Regions from separate parts of the Aeromonas popoffii genome, predicted to be linked through region 1. Evidence: riboswitches for the same ligand, from Rfam matches in the RefSeq annotation. Region 1 holds a riboswitch; the other holds the start of a gene.
The links. Region 1 has a riboswitch for lysine ahead of WJM78_RS08070 (Na+/H+ antiporter NhaC family protein). Riboswitches for the same ligand answer to the same signal wherever they lie in the genome.

Region 2: linked by a shared signal. The riboswitch ahead of lysC (lysine-sensitive aspartokinase 3) and the one ahead of WJM78_RS08070 (Na+/H+ antiporter NhaC family protein) in region 1 are both predicted to bind lysine.

Annotation. Positions count from the first base shown of each region.
Region 1 is NZ_CP149129.1:1,688,588-1,696,064, forward strand. Features, by position in the region: gene queC (7-cyano-7-deazaguanine synthase QueC) at 1-386, shown strand, start outside; gene queE (7-carboxy-7-deazaguanine synthase QueE) at 448-1,119, shown strand; gene WJM78_RS08055 (DUF3820 family protein) at 1,121-1,351, shown strand; gene WJM78_RS08060 (cob(I)yrinic acid a,c-diamide adenosyltransferase) at 1,348-1,911, shown strand; gene WJM78_RS08065 (H-NS family nucleoid-associated regulatory protein) at 1,979-2,383, opposite strand; lysine riboswitch at 2,705-2,876, shown strand; gene WJM78_RS08070 (Na+/H+ antiporter NhaC family protein) at 2,963-4,543, shown strand; gene WJM78_RS08075 (thymidine kinase) at 4,630-5,211, shown strand; gene WJM78_RS08080 (flavohemoglobin expression-modulating QEGLA motif protein) at 5,270-6,607, opposite strand; gene WJM78_RS08085 (YbjN domain-containing protein) at 6,765-7,220, shown strand; tRNA gene WJM78_RS08090 (tRNA-Ser) at 7,434-7,477, shown strand, end outside.
Region 2 is NZ_CP149129.1:2,625,789-2,633,265, reverse strand. Features, by position in the region: gene WJM78_RS12005 (LTA synthase family protein) at 1-1,561, opposite strand, end outside; gene WJM78_RS12000 (hypothetical protein) at 1,816-2,904, shown strand; gene lysC (lysine-sensitive aspartokinase 3) at 3,000-4,352, opposite strand; lysine riboswitch at 4,442-4,666, opposite strand; gene argA (amino-acid N-acetyltransferase) at 4,775-6,103, opposite strand; gene msrA (peptide-methionine (S)-S-oxide reductase MsrA) at 6,374-7,006, shown strand; gene WJM78_RS11980 (DUF3802 family protein) at 7,375-7,477, opposite strand, start outside.

The DNA.
Region 1 (7,477 bases):
TTCTGACCCTGGCCTCCATCTATGCCTACCAGGTGGGCGCCGAATCGGTGATCACCGGGGTGTGCGAGACCGATTTCTCCGGCTACCCGGACTGTCGCGACGAGTTCGTCAAGGCGCTCAATCAGGCGGTCTCCCTGGGGCTGGGTCGCGGCATTCGCTTCGATACCCCGCTGATGTGGCTCGACAAGGCCGAAACCTGGGCGCTGGCGGATCACTATGGTCACCTGGAAACGGTGCGCCAGCAGACGCTGACTTGCTACAACGGCATCGCTGGCGATGGTTGTGGCACCTGTCCAGCCTGTGAACTGCGTAGCCGGGGGTTGAACCTGTATCTGGCCGACAAGGCGGGTATCATGGCTCGGCTGTACGAGAAAAGCGGACTGTGAGCCTGCGTCTTGCCCTCGCTTGGGGTATAATCCGCGACTTTTGCAACAAGCCGTGACCGAGATGCACTACCCAATCAACGAGATATTCCAGACCATTCAGGGGGAGGGCATCTTCACCGGCCTGCCCGCCATTTTCGTTCGCCTGCAAGGCTGCCCTGTGGGTTGTCCCTGGTGCGATACCCGTCATACCTGGATTGTCGATCCCGCTCGTGAAGTGGGGGTTCAGGCGGTGCTCGACTGTTCCAATGAATCCGATGGTTGGAGCAAGATGAACACTGAGCAGATCCTGGCCAGTTTCCAGCAGCTCGGTTATCAGGCCCGGCATGTGGTGATCACCGGGGGTGAGCCTTGTCTGTATGACTTGCAGGCGCTCTCCTGTGCCTTGCTGGCAGCCGGCTATCAGGTGCAGATCGAAACCAGCGGTACCAGCGAGATCCAGACCCACGCCAATACCTGGGTCACGGTTTCGCCCAAGATTGGTATGAAGGGGGGACTGCCCGTGCTGATATCTGCCCTTGAGCGTGCCAACGAGATCAAGCATCCAGTGGCCACTGAGCGCCATATCGAGGAGCTGGATGCCCTGCTGGCGACCGCCACCTTGCGCCCAGACGTGGTGATTGCGCTGCAACCTATCAGCCAGAAGCCCAGAGCCACCCAGCTGGCGATGGCCACCTGCATCGCCCGTAACTGGCGGCTCTCCATCCAGACCCATAAATATTTGGACATCGATTAATATGGAGTGGCTGTCTGACGAGCGGGTGTTGTTGACCCTGACCCACAAGATGCCTTACGGCAAATATCAGGGGCGGCGCATCATAGATATTCCTGAACCCTATCTGGTGTGGATGGCCCGTACCGGCTTTCCCGCTGGCGCGTTGGGCCAGACGCTGGCCCTTGCCTATGAGATCAAGCTCAACGGGCTCGAATCCATGATTGTTCCCATTATTAACAGGATGTCGGTATGAGAATATATACAAGGCAGGGTGATAAAGGTATGACCCGGTTGGCCGATGGTGTGCAATTGGCCAAGGATGATATGCGGGTGGAAACCTATGGTTATATTGATGAATTAAATTCTCATATAGGTCTACTCATTGCCGAGGTTCCTGCCACTGAAACCGGCTTATTAGCCGACCTGTTATTGTTACAACAAGAGTTGTTCGATCTGGGTGGTGAACTGGCATTTTCCAGCGATGGTCAGCAGGAGGCCATCTGGCAGGTGAATAATGCGTGGACGTTGCGACTGGAGCGGCAAATTGATGACTACAGCGCCAATTTACCCGTGCTGCGCAATTTCATTTTGCCCAGTGGTTCCCGGGCAGCGGCGCAAGCCCATGTAGTGCGCACCCTGACCCGTCGCTGTGAGCGCCTGCTGCTGAGTCTGAGCCGTGCAGAGCAGATCAATCCCGCCATCCTGCCTTATATCAACCGGCTGAGTGACTGGTTCTTCACCATAGCCCGCTATCTGCTGGCCTGTACCGCGACGCCAGAAGTGCTCTGGGTCAAGGCGACAGAACGGAGTTGATGAGCTGACATCCGGCATAAAAAAACCTCGCAGTGCGAGGTTTTTTTATTGGAGGTATTTTATCTGATCAGATGGCAAATTCTTCGACGGATTTACCGTCGGCAACGGCCTTGGCAATCGCGGACGGCATGCGGCCCTGACCGGTCCAGGTTTTTTCAACGCCGTTATCCAGATAGCGATATTTGGCTGGGCGAGGGGCGCGCTTGCTTTTCGCGGCTTTGGCCGGTTCAGTGGCAACGGTTCCCACCAGTTCGGCAGGGTCAATGCCGGCGGCTTTCAGCATTTCGGCATATTCGTTAATCTTGCGCTGATGCTCTTCACGGGCTTGACGATCGGCGGATTCATCTTGCTGACGTTCGGTAACAATAGCAGAGAGTTTTTCCATCCCCTCTTCCAATTGCTCCAGAGTGAGCTCACGGCACGCTGCGCGCAAGCTACGGATATTCAGCAGTACTTTCAAAAATTCGTTCATAGTGTCCACCACGCGAGCAAAGGAGTGAATTAAATAAAAAGAGTAATTTTGTGTAATTTATACGGCAGATTACTATTAAGTCAAGATAAGCGAAATAATAAATTCAGCATGAAAATTAAGTGAGCTATTTCGGATTCAGGCAGGATCCAGCGATATTGACCTAAATAATACTCGACTGAGTTCTGAATAGATGAAAATAGCGACAAAATCGAAATAATTGCACCGTTTGACTACCATTTCGCCATTTTTAAACGCTCTGCATGGGGATTTAATCAAAAAACTTGCTATAACGTGCCAGCGCGATAAAATGTGCCCCGAATACCTTTAAGTAGAGGCGCGCTGCCTATAAGTACTTGTGCGGAGGGTGATGCCTGTGATGCACAACGAAAGGAGTCAGCGCCGAAGTGGCCAGGCCATCATACCGGGCTGCTGGTTCTGCATCGAACAGGTGCAGGACTGCCATAGTCATCCACTATGGAGCGCTACCTGAAGGGGCTGAGGAGTATAACCTCCCCATGGGTTTTGTTTCTTTATCCTCTCGGTAGATCTCCACCTGCTGTCTTTAGGTGTAAAGAGATCATGGACATCATTCATTACGCCGACTCCGGTTGGTCTGTCATTCCCCCTTTACTGGCCGTCGCTCTGGCGATTATCACACGCCGCGTCCTGGTGTCGCTGGGCGTTGGTATTGTTGCCGGTAGTCTGTTGCTCAATCAGTTTTCTCCGCTCGATTCCCTGCATTACATGTTGAACACTGTGCTCAAGATCTTCTGGGTCGACGGTGCACTCAATAGTGACAACGTCAACATGATCCTGTTCATGCTGCTGCTGGGCGGCCTCATCAGTCTGATGAGCGTCTCCGGTGCGACCCGCGCTTTCGCCGAGTGGGCTGAGCGTCGTGCCAAGACCCGTAAGGGGGCCAAGGCGCTCACCGGCATGATGGTGTTTGCCTTCTTCATCGATGACTTCTTCCACAGTCTGTCGGTGGGGGCCATCTGCCGTCCGGTCACCGACCGCTTCCAGATCTCCCGCGCCAAGCTGGCCTATCTGCTGGACTCCACCGCGGCGCCCGTCTGCGTACTGATGCCCATCTCCTCCTGGGGTGCCTACATCATTGCCCTGGTGGGCGGCATCATGGCGGCGCACGGTCTGACAGATCAGAGCCCTATCTCTGCCTTTGTCGAGATGATCCCGATGAACCTCTACGCGGTGTTCACCCTGGTCATGGTGCTGGTGGTGATTGCGTTCCAGCTCGATATCGGCCCCATGCGTCAACACGAAGAGTGGGCGCTGGCAGGCAAGCTGTGGGATGAGTCCAAGGGCCGCCCCATCGGTCTGGATATGGAGAGCCCGGAAGAGAGCAACGGTGGCATGATCGACATGGTATTGCCGATCCTGACCCTGACCGTTGCCACCATCTATTTCATGATCCACTCCGGCGCCGCCGCGTTGAGCGAACAAGGGCTGCCGTTCAGCGTGCTCGGCTCGTTCGAGAATACCAACGTCGGTTCTTCTCTGGTCTATGGCGCTCTGTGCAGCCTGGTGGTCTCCATCGGTCTGGCCATGCGCCTCAAGCTCGGTGCGAATAACTGGATTAAGGCCGCCCCACAAGGGGTCATGGCCATGCTGCCTGCCATCAACATATTGCTGTTCGCCTGGGCTATCGGTGCCGTGGTACGCGACGTGGAAACCGGCAAGTACCTGGCCTCCATGGCCAACGGCAACCTGCCGACCGAAGTGTTGCCAGCCGTGGTGTTTATCCTCTCCTGTGCCATGGCGTTTGCCACCGGCACCAGCTGGGGCACCTTCGGTATCATGCTGCCGCTGGCCGGTGACATGGCGGCCGCCAGTGATATCAGCCTGATGCTGCCCATGCTGGCTGCCGTGCTGGCAGGCTCTGTGTTTGGCGATCACAGCTCGCCCATCTCGAGTACCAGTATCCTGTCGGCCACGGGGGCAGGGTGCCATCACATCGATCACGTGATGACCCAGCTGCCCTATGCGCTGGCCATCGCCTTCGGTGCTGCGCTCGGTTACCTGGTCATGGGGCTGATGCATTCCGTGCTGGCGGGCTTTACTGTCAGCGGGCTCTGGTTTGTGATCTTCTCCGGTTATCATCTGCGCAAGGCTCGGCGCCATCGAGCGCTAGCTATGGCATAAATAGAACAAGGGGCCCACGGGCCCCTTGGTTTTGGCAGGGGCTTTGGTTAGCATGCGCCCCATAAATTCAGTTTCGGAACAACACCATGGCTTCACTGCACTACAAATTTGCCACCATGAATTCAGGCAAATCCACCCAGCTCATCCAGGCCCACTTCAATTATCTGGAGCGGGGCATGCAGCCCCTGGCCATGACACCGGCCATTGATGACCGCTTCGGCGTGGGGGTGATCAGTGCCCGGGTGGGATTGGAGCTGAAGGTGGATGTGTTCAGTGACAGTTGCGATCTGTTCGAGATGGTGAAGGCGCGCCATGCCCAGAAGCGTATCGATGTGTTCATCGTCGACGAGGCCCAGTTCTTGACCCGCGAGCAGGTTTACCAACTGGCGCGCATCGTCGACGAGCAGGATATTCCCGTGATGGCCTACGGCCTCAAGACCGACTTTCGGGGGGAGCTGTTCCCGGGCTCCTATCATCTGCTCTGTCTTGCCGACAAGTTCGAAGAGCTGAAAAGCATCTGCTGGTGTGGCAACAAGGCGCACATGAACTCCCGGGTGAGCGCTGCTGGCCAGGTGATGCGGGATGGTGAGCAGGTGGAAATCGGTGGCAACGATCGCTATGTGTCGTTGTGCCGCAAGCACTATCTGGAAGGGCGGGCCTACAAGTGATCGGGCCGCGATAAGAGAGAAGGGCGCCAATCTGGCGCCCTTCTTGTTTGTTTACGACTCAGTCGATCTCGATATCCACCGGCGCAATGATGGGATCGGCCACCGGCAGACGATGGAACAGCTGGCGAAAATGTTGCTGGACCCGGCCTATGTCCACCAGTGACATGCCCGAGGCGAAGCCGAACCAGACGTAGAGCCCGGTGAGATCGCGAAACATGGGAGGCAGGTAGCGGGGGGCATCGATCAGCCCCTCCAGATAGTGCTGATAGAGCACAGGAATGTCGTCCAGGGTCACCTTGCCGACGAACAGCATGGGCAGGATCTCGGGGACCCCTTCCAGCACAGCGCTGCGGATGAAGTTGACCGTCTCCACGTAGCCGCGCACGTAGGAGAGATCCTTGGTGAAGCAGGCACCGCCGCCAACCATGCCGCCGCGAAACACCCGCTGGGTGATCATGTAGGCGTCGTGTTCGCTGGTGCCCTGCGCCACAAAATGCTGGAACACCTCGATAAAGTCGGCGCCGCGCTCCGCCATGTCGATGGCTATCACGCGATCCGAGATGCGCTTGGCCCGATCCGGAAAGGAGCTGAAGGTGAGCGTTTCGATCAGGACCGCCAACCCCTCCTGACAGGCGGTGATACGCGGCGAGCCAGCGCTGAGCCAGGTGGCGTAGGGTTGCTGGCGGCCGTTGAGGGTGGTGCCCACGTGCACCCAGCCTTCGTGCACCTCCAGTACCTGCAGGTCCAGCTCGGAGAAACGGGCGTGGGAATTGAGCTTGATGTAATCGCTGCCGGCGGCGGCATCCGAGACGATGCCATCGCTCAGCTTGACCTGCACCGTGCCATCGCTGAAATAGCTCGACAGTTTGCCCTGCAGCTTGGCGACCGCCGCTTCCCCTTCAAATTCCTTGGGATAGGGGCGCACCAGATGGCGGGCACCAGGCAGGGAGAAGATGTCGCACAAGCGGGCTCCCAGCTCCCTGAGGGTCTTGCGATCGCCGCGCAGGTGATCACTGGCCGAGCCGTACAGCAGCTGGCTGTAGCGCAAGAAATCAGGCTGTCCGCGTTGGCGCAGCATCTCGATCACCACCATGTACTGATCGACCGTCTCTTGCAGTATGCGACCCAGATCGTCCTGAGGGCCCAGCCGGCGCCGGATCCTGTCCCGCAACTCCTTGAGTTCAAGATACTTGTTGCGGGGATCGAAGCCGAGGGGCAGGGAATCGTAGAAGTGCTGATCGATGGCGGGCAGTGCGCGTCCTCCGTTGGCCAGAAAATCGGCCTGGAGATGACGGGGCCACTTGATGGCATCCAGAATGCGAATGGGCTTTTGCAGGGCCAGCAGTTCATCCGACAAGGATTTCAGATGCAGGCGGTACTTTTCTTGGATGGTCATCAGGCCTTCTGCGGGGTGAAGGTGGGGCGAGAATAACTGAGTATATGCATAGTGCTTGCCAAAAAGAAGCTGGCGCCCAGCTTATCCGGCCACTGCACTTTTGGTTGCCGGAAAATTGGTTTAGACTGCGCCCCTTGATCCTTATCGTGTCGTGGAAATGATGAATATCCCCAGCTCTGAAATGATAATGCGTTGGTTGCAGCAGGCTCGTATCGAGCACTATGTCTGCGATCAGTGTCATGGCATCCACATTGTCTCCCTGCAGTCCGTCGACGGCATTCAGGAGAGCCGGATCTTTGTCGAAGAGGAAGGGCTGCTGTTTTCATCCGAGCTGGAAGTGCGTCCTTCCTCGCTGCTGCCGCTGATGGCCGAACTGGGTCGCCTCAACATGCAATATCCGTCGCTCAAGGTGTTCCTCGACATCATTGATGACAACCTGCCGCGTCTCATCGTGGGCCACACAGTGTTTACCAAGGCGGGTCTCTCCGTGGAACAGTTCCTGCTGTTTGTCGAAAGCACCACGGCCGCGACCCATGAAGTGGTGTCCGAATGCGAGCGCCTTGGCTTCCTGAACCTGCCCGAGTTCCAGGTCGCGCCGGAATGCGTGCACTGATTTGTGCGTTAAATGTGCGAACGATTCGTCAGGGAAAAAAAGCCGTTGACGCCGGCGGGGCTTTCCCCTAAATTACGCCCCGTTCCAGCGCAACAGCGCCATGAACACTGTGTTGGCTGAACACGTTAAACAACAGACCAGAATTTGGTGATGTGCCCGAGTAGATGCCAGGCAATGATCTTGGCAAGCATGAGCTCATGACTAAAACAAATTGGTGAGGTGTCCGAGTGGCTGAAGGAGCACGCCTGGAAAGTGTG
Region 2 (7,477 bases), 940 kb from region 1:
GGGCAAACAGGGTCTTGTAGCCACTTTGCTTGGCACTTTGCGCAAGGCCGGGCACCTGCTCGGAGAGGTAGTAGTAAGGCACGACCCCTTGCCTGAGCAGGCCCACCGGCAGGCCCGTGTTCATCTCGAATTCGGCCAGCACCGTCATGCCGCCCGTGGTGGGAGAGTGGATGGTCTTGTGCCACTGCTGCACGCTGGCGGGCAGGCTCAGGGTAGGGGGTGGGGCGCAGATCTTGCCCTGCCAACCGAGCCAGAGCGACTCGTACTGCAGCACTATCACCAGATCGAAGCGGGGGGGTTGCACCTCGCTCGCATGGCTGAGCTGGGGAGTGAGCTCATTGATCTGCAAGGGGTAGCGAAACACGCTGCCATTTTGCAGCATCTCGTCCACCAGATTGAACAGGTAGAGGCCAGGGCCGGCCCGTATGATGTCCCTGTGATAGTTGACCGCCCTGTCCACGTAGCGAATGTTGGCTCCCAGCAGCTTGTTGCCGGTCTGGGTAGCGAATACACACAGAGCAAAGAAGGCGGCGGTGGCGGCGGCGGTGCGCAGGATCCAGCGTGACAGGGCGAAACGCCAGCAGAGAAACAGCAGCAGGCTGGCGCCCAGCACTGGCAACACGGGATGTTGCCCCAACAGGATACGCAGCAGCGCCAGCAGGTTACCGAGATCGTCCCCGCCCAGCGGCACCCCGTAGATGGCAATTTTCATGAAGTTGGCGAGCAAACCGATTCCGGAAAGTGCGGTAAAGACCAGCCCCATGTAGAGATTGAAACCCGCCAGTGCACACAGGCTCCAGCCCAGCACCATGCTGCCCCAGGCGAGGTAGTAGTGCTCGGGCCGAAAGCCTGACCAGAGCAGAAACTCCCCCAGTTTGAACACCACGAAGCCGTGCAGTAGCACGAAGGTGAGGTTGCCGAGCAGCAGGCTGCCGATGATCCGCCAGCGCAAGCTGCGTCTGAGGCGGGGCAGCACGGTTCTGAGCACGGCGGCGCTCAGGGCCAGCACCAGCACCAGACTGGTGAAGAGGTAGCTGAGGTTGAAGCCCTGCTCCGGCAGGGTCTGCAGGATCTGGCTGAAGTCGGCACTCTCGGGGCGATCCGCCAGCAGCAGGCCGATCCGCAGCTGATAGCGGCTGGATAGGGCATCGTCTGGCGCCCTTAGTGTGCTGTTGAGATCCAGGGTACAGCGGGTTTCGCTGCACACCTGCCGCTTGTATACCGCTTGATTCAGTTGATCGATCCGCTCCCCCCGTTCGTTGAGCAACTCCACCCGAACCCTGTCCCCTTCCTGCAGCGGCCCCTGCAACTGCCACTGGCTGCGCACCACCAGGTAGAGGCCTCGGCTGTCGCTCTTGTAGAGCAGGGCGTGACGGGTGAGGGTGGCAATCGGCTGATCGGCAGGCCCCAGTACCAGCGGCTGGGCCCGACCTAGCCAGCTGCCGGGATTAATCAGCGGCAGTATCAGGGTCAGCAGCAGCAGCGCGGCCAGCACGCCAAGCAGCAGAGAGGGCAGGCTGGGTACCCTGGCTGACAAGCGTGCTGAAGGGGGGACTTTCATATGAGCTCATCCTTTGAGCGAGTGATGACGGCAACTGGCTGCTGCATTTAATTTGACCCGATGGTGGGGGGCTTGTTCCTTGTTGTCAATTTAATGACAAGACAATGAATATGTCGTGACCATGAAGCCATGCAAACTGTGATCCGGATCGGACGGTCACACTCATTGTGTGATGAAAGCGTCATCATGACGCTTTGCCTCTGGTCTGTGCCTGCCTTACTGCTTAGTCTCTCAATAATGATGGAGGTGCATGTATGAATCCCAAGGTAGCGGCACGTCAGGCAAGATTGCTCCGCATGTTGGAGAGCAAGGAGGAGATCCGGATTGGGCGCGAGCGGGATTGCCCCTTGCCACTGGCGCAGCTGGTGAGACTCAAGGCGGATCATCCCACCGTGCTCAAGGTGTATCGTCACGGCCTCACCGCCGAGGTGTTTCACCTCAAGGTGGACGGACATCACTGGTGCCTGAAACGGCGCCGGCACGACTCCCTGGTGGCCAACGTCGATGGCAAGACCGCCTTCCTGACCGAGCTGGAGCGGCGGCGCGAGATAGAGGCCCTGCGCGAGCTGCACCCCACCATTCTCTCCAATGTGGTCTGTACCTGCTTTGGTTCGGCCCGGGCCGGGTTGCTTATCTCCCCCTGGCTGCGGGGCGTGCCTGTGCATGATCTCAACGAGCGCAATCTGGCTCAGATGCTGGCGGTGCAGGCCGAGCTTGCCCACTGGGGCTGGTTTGACTGGGATCCGAGCCCGGGCAACCTGCTCGACGATGGCCAGCAGATCACCGTGTTCGACTTTGGCTACATGTGGCCGTTCGATCCCCATCATGAATTCAACTCAAACGGTCTCGCCGATCCCCAGTTTCATGTGCCCGAGCGGCTGGAGACCCGCACTCTCTCGGGCCTCTGGCTCGACGAGCCGGACCCTCTGCCGCAGTTTCGCTACTGGCGCGGCCTCTGCCTGAGTTGGGTGCAGCGCGAGCTGCAATACCTGACACGGGAGGGCGCCAGCGCCCCCGTGCTGGCCCGCTTGCAGGGCTTGCAGGGGGAGTGGAGCTCGGCACTGGCCAGCGACGCGGCGCTCGCCGCCAACTGGTGGCGCGACATGTATCGCAGCCACAGGCTCGACATCCAGGATGATCTCAGCGGCAAGAGCTGCGGCCCGCTCACCCTGCGTCGGCTCGACTGGCTGGAGCGGGCGGTGACCGAGCACTTCGCCGAGCTGGTGGACAACTTGGGGCCTGACGAAGCCGGGCTCGACCAGGCGGCGCTGCTGGCCCGGCTTGCTGGCCTGCGCGAGGAGATCTGCGCCTGTCTGCTGCCGGTGCCCACCCTGGTGGTCTAAGCGGGCGCGGGTATCTAGGTCAATGACACTCGTAGCAACGCAATGAGGGGCACCCTGGGTGCCCCTCATTTATGCAGTGTCAAATCCTGGCTGGCTCAGTCGAGCAGCTCCTGGTGGAGGCGGTTGACGATGTGGCCAGCCTCCTCTTCCTTGACCAGGAAGCAGAGGTTATGGGTGCTGGCGCCGTAACAGATCATACGGATATTGTGCTCGCGGATGGCGTCAAAGACCTGGCTGCCCACCCCGGCCGCCTCGCTCATGCGGTTGCCGATGAGTGCCACCAGGGCCAGCCCGGTTTCGACCTTTACCTTGCACAGCTGACCCAGCTCGGCCAGCACCTTGTCACTGAGCATGGGTTCGCCGTTGCTCTGGCTGCCGGTGTGATCCAGGGTCAGCGACACGTTCACCTCCGACGTGGTGATGAGATCCACCGAGATGCGGTGACGGGCCAGGATGCCAAACACCTCGGCCAGGAAGCCATAGGCGTGGAACATGTTGAGGCTATGCAGGGTGACCAGCACCTGCTGGCGGCGCAGGGCCACGGCGCGAAACAGCGGGCTGGTGCGGGTGCTGGCACGGATCCAGGTGCCGCCGGCCGCCGGATCCTTGGCCGAGCCGACAAACACGGGTATGTCCTGGCGTACCGCAGGCTGCAGGGTGGCCGGGTGCAGTACCTTGGCGCCGAAGGTGGCCATCTCGGCCGCCTCGACGAAGCTTATTTCGGGGATGGGGCGGGCGCGGGTGACGAGGCGCGGATCCGTGGTGTAGATACCGGGCACGTCGGTCCAGATCTCTATGCTGCTCGCATCCAGCGCTTCGGCAAGCAGTGCTGCGCTGTAATCGGAACCGCCCCGACCCAAGGTGGTGGTGCGACCGTCGGCATCCGAGCCGATGAAGCCCTGGGTGATGATGAGGCTGTCGCCGAGCAGGGGGGCCAACGCCTGCTGGCAGAGGATGCGGGTGGCGGCGAGATCCACGGTCGCCTTGCCAAAGCGGCTGTCGGTGCGCATCAGCTGACGTATATCCTGCCAGTGAGCCTTGACGCCGCGCTGGCGCAGCAGCTCGTGAAAGAGGCGGGTGGACATCTGCTCGCCGCAGGCGATGAGGCGATCGGCCAGCTCGGCATCCGTGTGCTGACTGGCCTGGCGCGCCATGGTGCGGATCTCGCTGAGGGTGGCATGGATCAGGGTACTCACATCGCTTGGGTCGCCCAGCGCCGTCAGTATGGCCTGCTGGATCTCGGCCAGTTTAGCCAGCTGAGCCTCTTGGCCAGCCTCGTCCAGATCGCCCTGGGCCAGGGCCACCAGCAGGTTGGTGACACCGGCGCTGGCGCTCAGGACCACCACCCGGGTGGCCGGATTGGCCAGCACCACGTCGGCGCAATGGTTCATGGCTGCGGCATTGGCGACACTGGTTCCGCCAAACTTGGCGACATTGATCGGGCTCATTGCTTACTCCTGTCTTAATTGAAAAATCTGGATCCATCGGGCAAAAAGAGAGGAGGAGGCTGAAAATGGCAGGAATCAGAGAAGCTATCCCGGCCAGAAGCACTCCACCTGCAGAGCCCATCCCGTACCAGCCCCTTGTGGGGCTCGGTGGGGGATGACCACTACCGATGACAGCCCGGAGGATTCAGCCCCCGCAGCCGACGTTGAGGTATCCAGTTGCCTCACTCGTCTCGGCGCTGCACCCCCTGACCCAAGTTCATCGGACGCTGGCGTCCTCCCTCGGGCTGCCTGGGCAGCGCTCCTCTTCTGGCTCCACCGCAGGCGGTGGAGTACAATTAGAAATACCCTGCGCTGGATTGCACTGTCAATCGAGATTGTGAAAAAGTTAACAATCGGCGACAACCCGACACAAGATCAATAACTTACGAAATGGTCTTTGACAAAACTTTAGAGCGGCGCTGCCAGTTGTAGAAGTGCTGCCGTTCCACCGGCAGGTCTTCCACCTCCAGTGGATCGAAGCCCCGTTCCCGGAACCAGTGAATGGAGCGGGTGGTGAGCACGAACAAACGGCGAATGCCGAGCCGCTTGGCCCGCTCGGCCACCTTGGCTACCAGCTGATCCCCCCGGTTTGAGTTGCGATACTCGGGGTGAATGGCGACGCAGGCCATCTCCGCCATCGCCTCTTCCATGAAGCAGTAGAGCGCCGCGCAGCCGATGATGAGGCCGTCGCGCTCTATGATGGTGAACTTGTCGATCTCCATCTCCAGCTGCTCGCGGGAGCGGCGCACCAGGATCCCTTCTTCCTCCAGCGGGCGGATGAGATCGAGAATGCCGCCGATATCTTCTATGGTGGCGGCGCGGGCCCGCTCGGCACTTTCCCGTACAATCTGGGTACCGAGGCCGTCGCGGCTGAACAGCTCTTGCAGCATGGCGCCATCATCCTGATAGCTCACCAGATGGGAGCGGGGCACGCCGCCACGGCAGGAGGCAATGGCCGCGCGCAGGTAGCGGGCGGTACCGGACATCTCTTCCCCTGCTTGCTCCAGCTCCACCAGCAGCTCTTCGGCCTGCTCGGGGAAGAGCTCGGAGATGGCCTCGCCATGTCTGTCCATTACCCCTTGAGTGCTGCTGAAACAGATGAGCTTGTCTGCTTTCAGATCCACCGCCACCCGGCGGGCGACCTCTTCCGAGCTCAGGTTGAAGCTCTCGCCGGTGACCGAGCAGCCGATGGGGGAGATGAGCACCAGGCTCTTCTTATCCAGCTGGCGGGTGATCCCCTCCACGTCGATGCGGCGTACCCGACCGCTGTGGCAAAAATCGATGCCATCATCTACCCCCAGCGGCTGGGCGGTGACGAAGTTGCCGCTCACCACGCTGATGCGCGCCCCCTGCATGGGGGTGTTGGCCAGCCCCATGGAGAGCTGGGCGGTGATGTCGTACTGCAGGCCGCCACACACCTGTTTGATGATGGTGAAGCTGGCATCATCCGTGACCCGGATCCGTCTGTGGTACTGGGCCTCGATACCGGCGCGAGCCAGCGCCTCATCATTTTGCGGGCGTGAGCCAAACACCAGCACCAGGCGAATACCCAAGGTCTGTAGCAGGGCGATATCGCTGACGATATTGGCAAAATTGGGGTGGCAGATGGCTTCCCCGCCCATCATCAGCACGAAGGTGGCACCTCTGTGCACGTTGACATAGGGGGTAGACTGCCGAAAGGCATAGACCAGGCTGGGTTCACGTTCACGCACTTGAGGTTTCTTCCATAAAAAAACAGCAATGGGCTCAATATATGAAAATAAATTCACAAATCAAGACTAAATATTGATTTTTACGTTTTTTGCCACCATTTGGGCTGACCGGGGATGAGGGACCCCATCGGGCGATTGCCGGGCACTGAAGGATGCCGCTACCCCAGCGTGGCTGCGGCCTTGGTTGATCCCGGCTCATAACCTGTTATCTTCGAGACTCCTTTTCGTCAGCTGTGCAATCGCACAGGTTTTTATACAAGGACAGGGTTCATGGAACAGATTATTTCACCGGCAGACGCGCTGCCGGGACGCCGCGAGACGATGGTGATTGGCCAGCAACATGCGGTCAATGGCCACCTGACCCAGGGCCCCTGGCCTGAAGAGATGGCGGTAGCCTGGTTTGGCATGGGCTGTTTCTGGGGTGTGGAGCGCCTGTTTTGGCAACAGCCCGGGGTGTACTCCACCGCAGCTGGCTATCAGGGCGGTGTTACCCAGAATCCGACCTACAAAGAGGTGTGCAGCGGGCTGACCGGCCATGCCGAGACGGTGCAGGTGGTATTTGATCCCAAGGTGATCAGCTACGGCGATCTTCTCAAGCTGTTCTGGGAGCAGCATGATCCGGCCCAGGGTATGCGCCAGGGCGGTGACATTGGCACCCAGTACCGGTCGGTGATCTTCTATGCCGACGAGAGCCAGCAGGTCATCGCCCAGCAGAGCATGGCGGCCTATCAGCAGGCCATGATGGCCAGTGGCGACAGCCGCGCCATCAGCACCCGCATCTTGCCGCTGGCGCCCTTCTATTACGCGGAGGATTACCATCAGCAATATCTGGAGAAGAACCCGGAAGGGTATTGCGGACTGGGTGGCATAGGTGTCTGTTTGCCGCCGAGCCTGACTCGCTAAGAGGCTGTACCGCGTTCGACAACGCCCTGTTTGCCATATGAAAAAGAGCCGCATTTGCGGCTTTTTTTGGCGGTCAGGTAGCGCTGAACAAGCTGAGTGTCAGCGCAGTGAAAAAAATCGTAAAAAAAATGGGTCATGGCCGGGAACTAAAGCGGATCGACCTTGCCTAACTGGGTAGCTTCCAAGGATGGAAGCCAAGACCAGACACATTTCTTGCCTCGATATTCATTAAAAGTCATTGAAAAGCTTGATGAGTTGAAATGATAGCAAGCAGGGCTGCCCGTTGAAGGCGGCCCTTTTCATTTAGGCTGTTGGCGGGGATATTCGGCGCACGAGTGTGCGCCACGGCGGCAAGCTGTCTCGACGGGCTAGCTGATGGCGCCGTCAAACAGGTTCTTGATGAGATCGATGAACTCTTCGAGAAAGGCTTGCTGGGGCGGGGTCGGGGCGCGCAGCCAGACGGCGGAGAGC